Bremerella sp. P1: one gene and its partner. The protein of the gene in region 1 binds, or shares a complex with, the protein of each later gene. Links are inferred from orthologs where the notes say so. Each region holds a gene or a part of one and is shown on either strand. Other genes may lie near its edges.

Region 1 (5,960 bases):
TGCATTCGATCTACTTGCAGCACATCGTGTTGATCTCGTTTATGGTGATTGCCACGTTTATCGACTTCGATTCACGCACGATCCCTGACTACGTCACGGTGCCCGGCTTTCTGGTGGCACTCGTCTTCTGTTGGTTGCTTCCCTTCGTGGGACTGCCGATCCCGGAAGGGCGGCCTTTCTTCGGGTTGTCACAGCCGGGAAGCCAGATGGAAGCGATCCCGCTGCATGCGGCTGCACTGAGTGACTGGCCTGCGGCTTGGAATGGAAGCTCGGCCTTGGTGGTTGGTCTCATATTGGCGGTTAGTTGGTGGTTCGCCCTTTGCCCGAAGCTGATCTGGACTAAAGGAGGGATGACGAAACTCTTCCGTTACCTGGTAGCCAGCTTCGTACGTTACTCGCTGAACTGGTTCTACCTGAGCATGCTGGCCCTTTTGCTTGCGTTCGTCTCGGCCGCATGGATGTGGGGTGGCGAGGCTGTCTGGCAATCGGTGTTCTCGGCACTGCTGGGAATGGCCTTTGCCGGCTTGTTGATCTGGATGGTCCGTTTCTTTGCCAGCTTGGCGATGGGGCAGGAAGCGATGGGTTTTGGTGATGTGACGCTCATGTGCATGATTGGGGCCTACATCGGCTGGCAGCCGGTGATGGTGATCTTCTTCCTCGCGCCGTTCATTGCGTGCTTGTTTGCCATCGTGAACTATCTGCTTACCGGAGATGCCTACCTGGCGTACGGTCCTTACCTGTGTATCGGAACGCTGATCGCGATGATCTTCTGGGGAGGATTATGGCAGCAGTATGGCCCGCTCTTGGGCCTGGGACCCTGGCTGCCGGCACTGTTCCTGGCTCTGCCGTTGGTGCTGGGGGGCATGCTGATGGCGTGGGTCTGGATCAAGTTCACGTTCATCTATCCGGACGAAGCGTAACCGCACAATCGCTACAAACGGCCTCTAAACGGTGAGCTATCCTTGCTTCGAGGACCTCACCCATGTTCTGGATCGAAACCACCAACAACTTGAACAGCGCCACTGATCTTGTGCGCCGCCGACGCTATGGCGTTATCCAAGTGGAATCAGGCACATTCCACTCGCTGACGCTACGTCCGTGGCCGAAGCTGATTTCCCGGCTGGAGATCGAAACGCTCGGTCGTTGGAAGCATCGCCGGGGTGGGGATCACGTTCGGTTGTATTACAACTTCCCGATCAGTTCGCCCGGCTTTCTGACCTTGGCCTACGTCGAATCGACCCGGCAGACGACCTGGAAGACCCTTCGCCGCAGCCTGGAAGTTCTGGACTGGGTAGCCGAAGTCCGCCGGGCCAATGCCAGCGTCTGCGAGCTTTCCAACGAGAAGATCAGCTCGCGGCTGATGCAGCGTCTGGGGTGGGAGACCCACTGCGAGCACCTTTCGGGTCGGCACTTCATCAAACGCTTCTATGGCGAGTATCCGCGGCACGGGTGGCTGCCGGTTCCAGCCGAGCCACTGGGAAACTTCCGCCGCGAGATCCCATCTCTTGATCTGGCCGCGACTTTCGAGGACGCCGGGCACGAAATCGATCTTGTCGATGATAGGGTGGGTTGTTAATATCCGCCGCAATTCCTGATTTTGCCTCAAGTTTCCCCGGCCCTTAGCCGACACGGCCTGCCATGTTTCGTTTGTGCTGTTTCACCTTGGTCTCGCTAGCACTTGCTGGCTTGGGCTGCAATCAAAATGCAGCCTGGCGGCAACAGCAAGTCCTTGCGCAGCAGCAAACTCAGGCCCAGATCGCTGAATTTGAACGCCGTGCTTCTGGCTTGGATGCCTCGAACCAGGATCTCCACTCGCAGCTGGCTCAGTCCCAACAGCAGCAGAAGATCTTGCAGGATGAGCTCTCGCTCGTTCGTCGCCAACTGAACGACACGACTAGCCAACTGGCACAGTCGCAGGAACTGGCCAAAGAACAGCAGCAAAAAGTTCAGACCATGATGGCTTCGACCCAGTACCGCGGTGGTGCGGTGATTCGGCCGAACAACAGTCTGACCTCGGAACTCAACAAGATTCAAATCCCCGGCGTCACTGCCCGGCAGGATGGCGATGTACTCCGTATCGAGATCCCGGCCGACGCGTTGTTCCAGACCGGAACCAACTCGTTGATTCCCAACTCGGACAACATCCTCTCGCAACTGACCAGTACCCTGCAAAGGGACTTCCCTCAGAACAAGATTGGCATCGAAGGGCACACCGACAATCAGCCGGCGATGCCCCCTTACACGTCCAACCATCAACTGTCGGCCAGCATGGCCCAAACCGTCTTCGACCAGCTGACCTCACGCTACCGCATGGATCCCTCGCGACTGGTCGTCGTAGGACACGGATCGAACCATCCGGTCGTTTCCAACGCCACTCCGGTCGGTCAGCAGAAGAATCGACGCGTCGACCTGGTGATCTATCCCCAGTCCGACAATTAGAACACATGCATCTGAGACGCACTCCAGGTTTCCCCCAGGGAACCTTTTCTACCGCCTAACCAGTCAGGCCAAAACGAACTACAATAGGGCCCTTGGGCGAACTTTTGTCCATGGGTTGTGTCTGCCGTGGGGATGCTTCTTCCCGCTGCGTTTCTGTCGTTGATTTGCCTCGAATAGTGAACTTGCTCGCCTGATGATCACGATCGTCGACTACCAGATGGGTAACCTGCGGAGTGTCCAAAAAGCCTTTGAAAAGACGGGGCACGCCGCGCATATCACCAGCGACCCAAAAGAGATAGCCGCGGCAACCAAGCTTGTTCTGCCTGGCGTGGGAGCATGCGGAGACGCGGTCGATGAGATCCGTCGCCGAGACCTTGAAGGCCCGATCCGCGATCAGATTGAAGCCGGGACCCCGTTTCTTGGGATTTGTCTGGGCCTGCAGATGCTGTTCGACGTCAGCTACGAAGGGGGCGAACACGAAGGCCTGGGGATTCTGCCTGGCAAGGTCGTGAAGTTTGAACTGCCCCATGGCTTTAAAGTCCCCCATATGGGTTGGAATCAGGCTCACTTCGTGCACCGACCGCCCATTTTTGAAGGGATCGACGAGGGGACGAATTTCTACTTCGTTCACTCTTACTATGTCGTTCCAGAAAGCGACGATGTGGTCGCGATTACGGCCGATTATGGCAGCCCTTTTTGCGCTGCCGTCTGGAAAGACAACCTCTACGCTACCCAATTCCACCCCGAAAAAAGCCAACAGGCTGGGCTGACGGTGCTTCACAACTTTGCCCAGTTGGCGTAGATATCCCCCGCATTAACTTGATCTAGTGGCAAGAATTTTCTTGCTGATTGTTACCTCTTGTGAGATATTGCCAGGACGCCGAAGGGTTCGGCCGTTCGGCGGAGAAAGGGACCCACGATGCAAATTTGGCCGGCCATTGATCTTCTCGGTGGCAAATGCGTGCGACTCCAACAAGGAGACTACAACCGCGAAACGGTCTACGGGGATGACCCGGCTGAAATGGCGAAACGATGGGTCGATGAAGGAGCCGATTGTCTCCATCTGGTCGACTTGGATGGGGCCAAGGACGGAAGTCTGAAAAACCGCGACGCGATCTCTGCGATCGTTGCCGCTGTCGACATTCCCTGTGAAGTCGGTGGCGGGATTCGCGATGAGAAGACCATTGACGAACTTCTCGATCTCGGACTGGCCCGCTTGGTGATCGGCACCAAGGCCCTGCGTGAGCCCGATTGGTTTGCCGCCATGTGCGAGAAATTCCCGGAAAAGCTCGTTGTCGGAATCGATGCCAAAGAAGGCATGGTCGCCACCGATGGCTGGCTGGAGGTGAGCACCACCTCGGCGATCGACTTGGCCAAAACGTTCGAACATCTGCCCATGGCGGCCATTATCTACACCGACATCGCTACCGACGGCATGCTGGCCGGTCCGAATGTCGAAGCCATGCAGGCCATGAAAGAAGCCGTTAAAGTGCCAGTCGTTGCGTCTGGCGGTGTCACCTCGGTCGAGGACGTGAAGAACCTGACCGCCGCCGGACTGGACGGTGCGATCGTGGGACGTTCCTTATACGAAGGCCGATTAACCGTACGTCAGGCGGTCGAAGCCGCTGGCGGTGTGAGGTAACCAATTAAGTTCTATGCCCGAGCGTGATCTGACTTCTGAATCGGTCGTCCCAAGCTCGGGCAAAACTTGGGGACTACGCTTTAGCCTGGGCGCGATGATGGTGATCGTCGCCCTGTTTGCCGGCGTGTTTGGTTACCTTTCTTACTTCCGACCGGCCAAGTGCCTAGTGAGCTACCAGGTCGTCACGCTACCAGCCCAGGAAGTCGATCGCCTGGGGCTTGAATTCCATGTGATCGACGACTCGTCCTACCGCTGGGCACTCGACCCGAAGGATGAGATTGCTGAGCTCATCCGGCGGCAGAGCCGGACCGAGAAACCACTCTACGAAAAGCAGATGACGGTTGCCTCTTGGCCTCGTCAGGCAGATACCTATACCTACATTCGTCCTGCCGTGATCAGTGCTTCCACCAGCCCTCACCCCGAATTCAAGAGCGGTGAGTTTGCTGGTTTCTGGGGCGTACGAAAAGTTGGCGGACAGTTGATGTTTCGGGTCGAAGCCCACACGGCAAATCGTCAACCACGTATAATGACGGTAGACGATCAACGCCTTGGGCGTTTCGACGAGGTGGCCGGGGCTCTTGCTTACGAAGGAGAGTTTCCGACCTCGAAGTTAGTCTTCGCTGCACCTATGGGGGATCAACATGTTCACCTCATCGTCGTCGAAGCAAAAGAAGCAAACGCATCCGACCCGGCCGTTTATCGACCTGGGACAACCAGTTCATCCGAACAACAACCTGAGTTATCAACCAAGCCACAAGATCCACAACCTGAAGCGGTACACAACGACGAATAGCCCATAAATAGCCATAGACAAATCACCCCACGGAGAAGAGGTTCCCCGTGGTACTCCCCACGTGGGAAAGCCCTTTTCTCGTGTCTATTCCCAAAGCACGAAAGGAGTTTAGTTATGGCAACTTGTGCAACAGAGACCGTCCGCGATATTGTCTTATGCGGTCATGGTTCGACTGGGAAGACGAGCCTGATCGACCGCCTACTTGAGATAACGCACGCGGTGGACGGAACGCACAGTGTGGACGACGGAACGAGTGTCTGCGATTTCGAGCCGGAGGAAAAGGCTCACCATCTTTCCATTGAGGCGACTCTCGCCCACTTTCAACATCAGGGACTTCGCTTCAACGTAATCGATGCTCCCGGCTACCCTGACTTCATTGGCCATACCATCTCGGCCATGCGCGGAGCCGACACGGCCATGATCGTCATCGACGCGCACGCAGGTATCGCCGTCAATACGCGGCGTGTTTTTCAAGAAGCCGAAAAGGCCGGCATTGGCCGGATGATTGTTGTCAACAAGATCGATACCGAGCACCTCGACTTCGCGTCCTTGATGCAATCGATCCGCGAGACGTTCGGCCAGGCCTGCGTTCCGATCAGCTTTCCTCGACTAGAGAACGGCGCCATCGTTGGTGTCGTCGATATTCTCGATGAGAAGGCCGACACGTCCAACGCCCCCATCGATCCAGCCATTTATAAAGAGTCGCTCGTAGAAGCGGCTATCGAGGCGGACGAAGAATGGATGGAACGCTACTTCGAAGGCGAAGTGCCCACTAACGAAGATTTGAAGGCCCTCATCCCCAAAGCGGTCGCCAACGGAACGCTGATTCCGATCGTCTGCTGCAGCATCAAGAAGGCCGTTGGTATTTCCGAACTGCTCGACGCGATGGCACTCTGTTCGTTGCCTCCGTCGATGGTCCATCGCAAAGCCAAGAATGGGGATGGTTCCGAGATCGAACTTTCCGGTGACCCGGACGGTCCGCTCGCGGCCCAGGTATTCCAGACTCGGATCGATCCATTCGTCCAGAAGCTAAGCTACATCCGCGTTTACAACGGAACGCTTCGTAAAGATATGACCCTGCCTGGC
Region 2 (4,348 bases), 1.5 Mb from region 1 along the record:
TTTGTCGATCAACGACTTGAGGCTCATCGTGAAGTCTTGCATACCGTCGTCTTTACCGATACGAATCGCATCGGGCAGCTTACTGTCCTTGCCTTCCAGAATCAGTTTCTGGACGGTTGGATTCATCGTCATGATCTCGACCGTCGGCACACGGCCGACGCCCGGCTTGATCGACTTGAGGAGTTTCTGCGCGACGATCCCCTTCATATTGAAGGCGATAGCGCTGCGAATCGAGCCGTGCATTTCTTCGGGGAACAAGTCGAGAATACGGCCGATCGTACTGGAGGCACTCGAAGCGTGGATCGTTCCGAACACCAAGTGCCCCGTTTCCGCCGCGTGGATAGCCGTGAGGAACGTTTCCTGATCACGCATTTCACCAATCAGGATGATGTCGGGGTCTTCACGCACGGCGTGCGCCATCGCAATCTCGAAGTCTTTCACGTCTTGCCCGATCTCGCGCTGATTGATCAGGCACTTATCTTCGGTGTAGACGAATTCAATCGGGTCTTCCAGCGTCAGGATGTGTTTCGAGTAGTGTCGGTTGATCCAGTTGAGCATCGACGCGATCGTCGTTGACTTACCAGAACCCGTCACCCCGGCCAGCAGGACCATCCCTTGATCGAACTTGCACAGTTCTTCCATCACCGGCGGAATGTTCAGCCCTTCGAAGTTGGGAATCCAGTTGTTAATACGACGAGCGACCAGACCGACGTTGCCCAGTTGGGTGAACATATTCACACGGAAACGCCACTTCTCGCCGTCGACGTCAACGACGTGGGCAAAGTCGGCACCGCCGTTGTCTTGGAAGATTTTCGTATTGCGTTCATCCAGCAGAGGCCACAAGAGTCGCAGCATTTCTTCGGCATCGATCGGCCCCCGGTTGAGGTTCTTCAGCGTACCGTTGACGCGCACGATCGGCGGGCGGCCCACCTTCATGTGCAAGTCGGAACCTTCCAGCTTCACCAGGGCGCGGAAGATCTTGTCGACTTCGTACTCTTTGTCCCCCGAGAGAAACTTCTCGGCTATCGCTTTATCGATCTCTGCCATGACTCTTCTACCTCAGTTCCTGAACGTTCGAGGACAAGCGCCTCATTTTGATTCGCGACGGCCGTGAAATCAAAGCCGGACACAAATTCCCCGGTCGCGCATCAATTCTTTGGTCTCATGAATTGTAAACTGGCCGAAGTGAAAAATGCTCGCTGCCAGGGCAGCATCTGCCTTGCCTTCCAGAATCGCGTCGGCCAAATGCTCGGGGTGCCCTGCCCCACCGCTGGCCACCACGGGAATCGTTACCGCCTCGCTGACCGCTTTGGTGACTTCCAGATCGTAGCCATCCTTGGTTCCGTCACGATCCATACTCGTCAGTACGATCTCGCCGGCACCCAGCTCTTCAACCCGCTTCGCCCAGCTGACCGCTTCGAGGCCGGTCGGCTTGCGACCGCCGTTGATGTGGACTTCCCACACTTCCTGGCCATCTTTCTGTACGCGTTTGGGGTCGATGTTCACCACAATGCACTGGCTACCAAATCGCTTGGCCGCCTGGCTGACGAACTCGGGATCTTTACAGGCCGCCGAATTGATCGAGACCTTATCGGCCCCCGCATTAAGCAGCGAGCGAATATCTTCCATCGTGCGAATGCCGCCCCCAACGGTCAGCGGCATGAACACCTCTTCCGCCGTTCGCCGCACCACATCGAGGATGATGTCGCGTTCTTCATGGCTGGCAGTAATGTCCAAAAACACCAACTCGTCGGCCCCTTCGCGCTCGTAGCGCGCAGCGACTTCGACCGGGTCACCGGCGTCGCGCAGCTGAACGAAATTCGTTCCTTTGACGACACGCCCTTGGTTGACGTCCAAACACGGTATGACACGGCTGGCCAACATCGATGCTAACCGCAGCTTTCAGAAAGGGTTGCATTAACAAAACCGAACCCAGAAAAGGGCCCGTAGAAAGGCAAATCTACTGTAAGCGGGACAGGAGTCAGGGTCAACTAACCCCACTTGAGTATGGAGTGCTTTCCTGACACCTGAAATTAACGCAGGCACATGCCCAACAACGGGCAATGCAAAGCACAAAGCCCCCACGCCCTAAGGGCCGGAGGCCCGGCCGAATGTAGCCAGGGGTGATAACCCCTGGTACTCTGGGCCCGTCGTAAAGTAAGCCCTGGAAGGGCGACCGAATCCAACCATCGTATTTTCGGTCGGCCTTCCAGGCCTAGGAGGCTATTGGTAAACGCAATGAACAATCCAGGAGATCTCCGCGTTCGATCCTAGATATAGTCATCCCAAGTCGGCTTCGCCGAGCCAGCCTGGGCAAAGCTATCTTCCACCAGGTGACACTCCGGTAGCGCTTTTAGAAAGGCTCGTCCGTAGCCCTTCGTCTGCACGCGTGGGTCGAGGATGACCACGATGCCCTTGTCCGAGTGCCCTCGGATTAGCCGGCCGAAGCCTTGCCGCAGCTTGATGATCGCCTCGGGCAGTTGGTACTCCGAGAACGGCTGGCCGCCGCGTTCCTTGATTTGATTCAGCCGAGCCTGAAGCAGCGGATGGTCCGGCACGCTGAACGGGAGCTTGGTGATGATCACGTTCTGCAGGGCATCCCCCGGGACGTCGACACCTTGCCAGAAACTATCCGTTCCGAACAGCACCGAGCCCGGCGTCTCTTTAAACTTCTGTACCATCTGCCCACGTGGCATGCCGTCGGACTGACTGAACAGCGTGTACCCGTTCTGGCTCATCCAGCGGCTCACGCGGGAAGCACAGTTGCGTAGCATGTCGTAACTGGTGAACAGCACGAACGCGTGCCCCTGGGTTTGCTCGACGTACCGCTTCACCATATCGGCCAGCGCCTGGTCGTAGTCGCGGCGATTGCTGGGGTCTGGCATCCCTTTCACCAGGACCAGCTTGACGTTCTTCTTGTAGTCGAACGGACTGCCGGAGGTGACCTCGTCGTTTCGCGTGATGCCGATGCGATCCTTGAAAAAGTCAAAGCCCTCGTTCGGCGAGGACGATAGCGTCGCGCTGGTCAGGATCACACTGTCCACCTTCTGGAACAGCTCTTCCCTGAGCACTGGCCCCACTTCAATCGGCGTGGCGAACAGCTTCACTCGTCGGTAAGGTCCACGCTGCTGGCTGCTTTCGACCCAGTAGACGGTGTGTTCCATCTTCTGCATCCGCCAGGCTTCGATCGAGTCGGCCATCAGGAAGATGCGGTCCGACAGCGAATGAAAGTCTTGCCGCGTACCTTCCTCTTCAAAGCGATCCCCTTCCGACTTCACCATCTGGGCCAGCTTGGCCATCGCCGGCGAGAGGACATTCGGGATCAGCTCCGGCACGTTCACGCGGCCGTTTCCGCCCGGGTTCTCTTCCAGCCAGCTATCCAGCTCGTTGAAAAACTGCTGGGCTCGATAGCGGGTATGCACTACCTGGTTCATCGCGTCGCTGCACTCGTGATGGACCAGCAGGCCTTTCTGGGTGCGTTCGTTGAACAGCTTGTTCAGGGCGAAGTCGATCTGCGTCGACGTGACCGACATCCCCAGGTGATCGCCGGCGACCCCTTCCAGCGTGTGCGCTTCGTCGAAGATCACCGCGTCGTACGAAGGCAGCAAGCTGACGCCACTACGCCGCAGGGCCAGGTCGCTGAAGAACAACGCATGGTTCACGATCAGCAGCTGTGCGTTCTGCATCCGGCGGCGAGCCCGGTAGTAGAAACAGTCGTCGTACGAAGGACACTTGCGTCCCAGGCAGTTGCCGCTGTCGCTGGCGATTTCGTCCCACACTTTGATGGCTGGGCGAAAGTCGAGATCGCTTAGCGAGCCGTCCGCCGTCTTCTTCGACCACTCTTTGAGCGTGCGGAGCTGCGTCGTCTCTTCGTCTTTGTCGAACAGGCTGGCACTGCGAAGCGAGGCTGATCCCAGCCGACGCAGGCTCACGTAGTTGCCACGGCCCTTGGCCAGCACGGCCGTGAATTCCAAGGGAATGGCCGCGTTGATCAGCGGAATATCCTTTTCCAGCAGCTGTTCCTGCAAGCTGATTGTATGGGTCGAGATGACCACGCGGCGGGACTTCTCACCATTTCCTTGCTGGCCACAAGCCCACAGGATCGACGGCACCAGGTAGGCAAAGCTCTTGCCGACGCCCGTCCCGGCCTCGACCACCAGGTGGCGGTTCTTGGCCAGGGCCTTGCCCACGGCCTGGGCCATGGCCATCTGCTCGGGGCGCTGTTCGTATTGTTGTAATCGACGAGCGATCAGCCCCTGGGGGCCGAGAACGTCCTCGATTGACAGGTTATCCATCCGTGAACTGCTTGACTGACTGGTATGGCTTTACAGGGTCGGTAACTGTTTAC

What was found.
Region 2: the proteins of hisH (region 1) and hisF are in contact, whole or in part, in a crystal structure (PDB 6RU0), measured with the Thermotoga maritima proteins. The link is inferred for Bremerella sp. P1 from one-to-one orthologs. Residues at the interface, in WP_004080484.1 of Thermotoga maritima: Asn15, Arg18, Arg22, Arg117, Leu118, Pro119, His120, Met121, Gly122, Trp123, Asn124, Asn134, Gly135, Tyr136, Tyr138, Val140, Tyr158, Glu180, Lys181, Ser182, Ser183, Lys184, Ile185; in WP_004080486.1 of Thermotoga maritima: Met1, Leu2, Ala3, Arg5, Ser40, Glu41, Asp45, Glu46, Ala70, Glu71, Ile73, Asp74, Ile75, Pro76, Phe77, Asp98, Lys99, Ser122, Gln123, Glu161, Thr195, Leu196, Asn247, Arg249, Glu251.

What each region holds. Positions count from the first base shown.
Region 1 is NZ_CP118164.1:764,531-770,490, reverse strand. Bases 1,442-4,436 are described here. They hold hisH (imidazole glycerol phosphate synthase subunit HisH), read left to right. Parts: upstream 1,442-2,632; coding sequence 2,633-3,241; downstream 3,242-4,436. Other genes in these bases: PSR63_RS03175 (hypothetical protein), read left to right, coding at 4,095-4,436; hisA (1-(5-phosphoribosyl)-5-[(5-phosphoribosylamino)methylideneamino]imidazole-4-carboxamide isomerase), read left to right, coding at 3,359-4,081; PSR63_RS03190 (OmpA/MotB family protein), read left to right, coding at 1,639-2,439; PSR63_RS03195 (hypothetical protein), read left to right, coding at 1,442-1,576. In the rest of the region: PSR63_RS03200 (prepilin peptidase), read left to right, coding at 1-920; more of PSR63_RS03195, read left to right, coding at 983-1,441; more of PSR63_RS03175, read left to right, coding at 4,437-4,874; PSR63_RS03170 (elongation factor G), read left to right, coding at 4,989-5,960. UniProt on the Escherichia coli protein: IGPS catalyzes the conversion of PRFAR and glutamine to IGP, AICAR and glutamate. The HisH subunit catalyzes the hydrolysis of glutamine to glutamate and ammonia as part of the synthesis of IGP and AICAR.
Region 2 is NZ_CP118164.1:2,229,232-2,233,579, forward strand. The notes cover bases 1-2,866. They hold hisF (imidazole glycerol phosphate synthase subunit HisF), read right to left. Parts: upstream 1,885-2,866; coding sequence 1,117-1,884; downstream 1-1,116. Other genes in these bases: PSR63_RS09180 (type IV pilus twitching motility protein PilT), read right to left, coding at 1-1,047; PSR63_RS09190 (ATP-dependent DNA helicase), read right to left, coding at 2,271-2,866. Outside these bases: more of PSR63_RS09190, read right to left, coding at 2,867-4,295.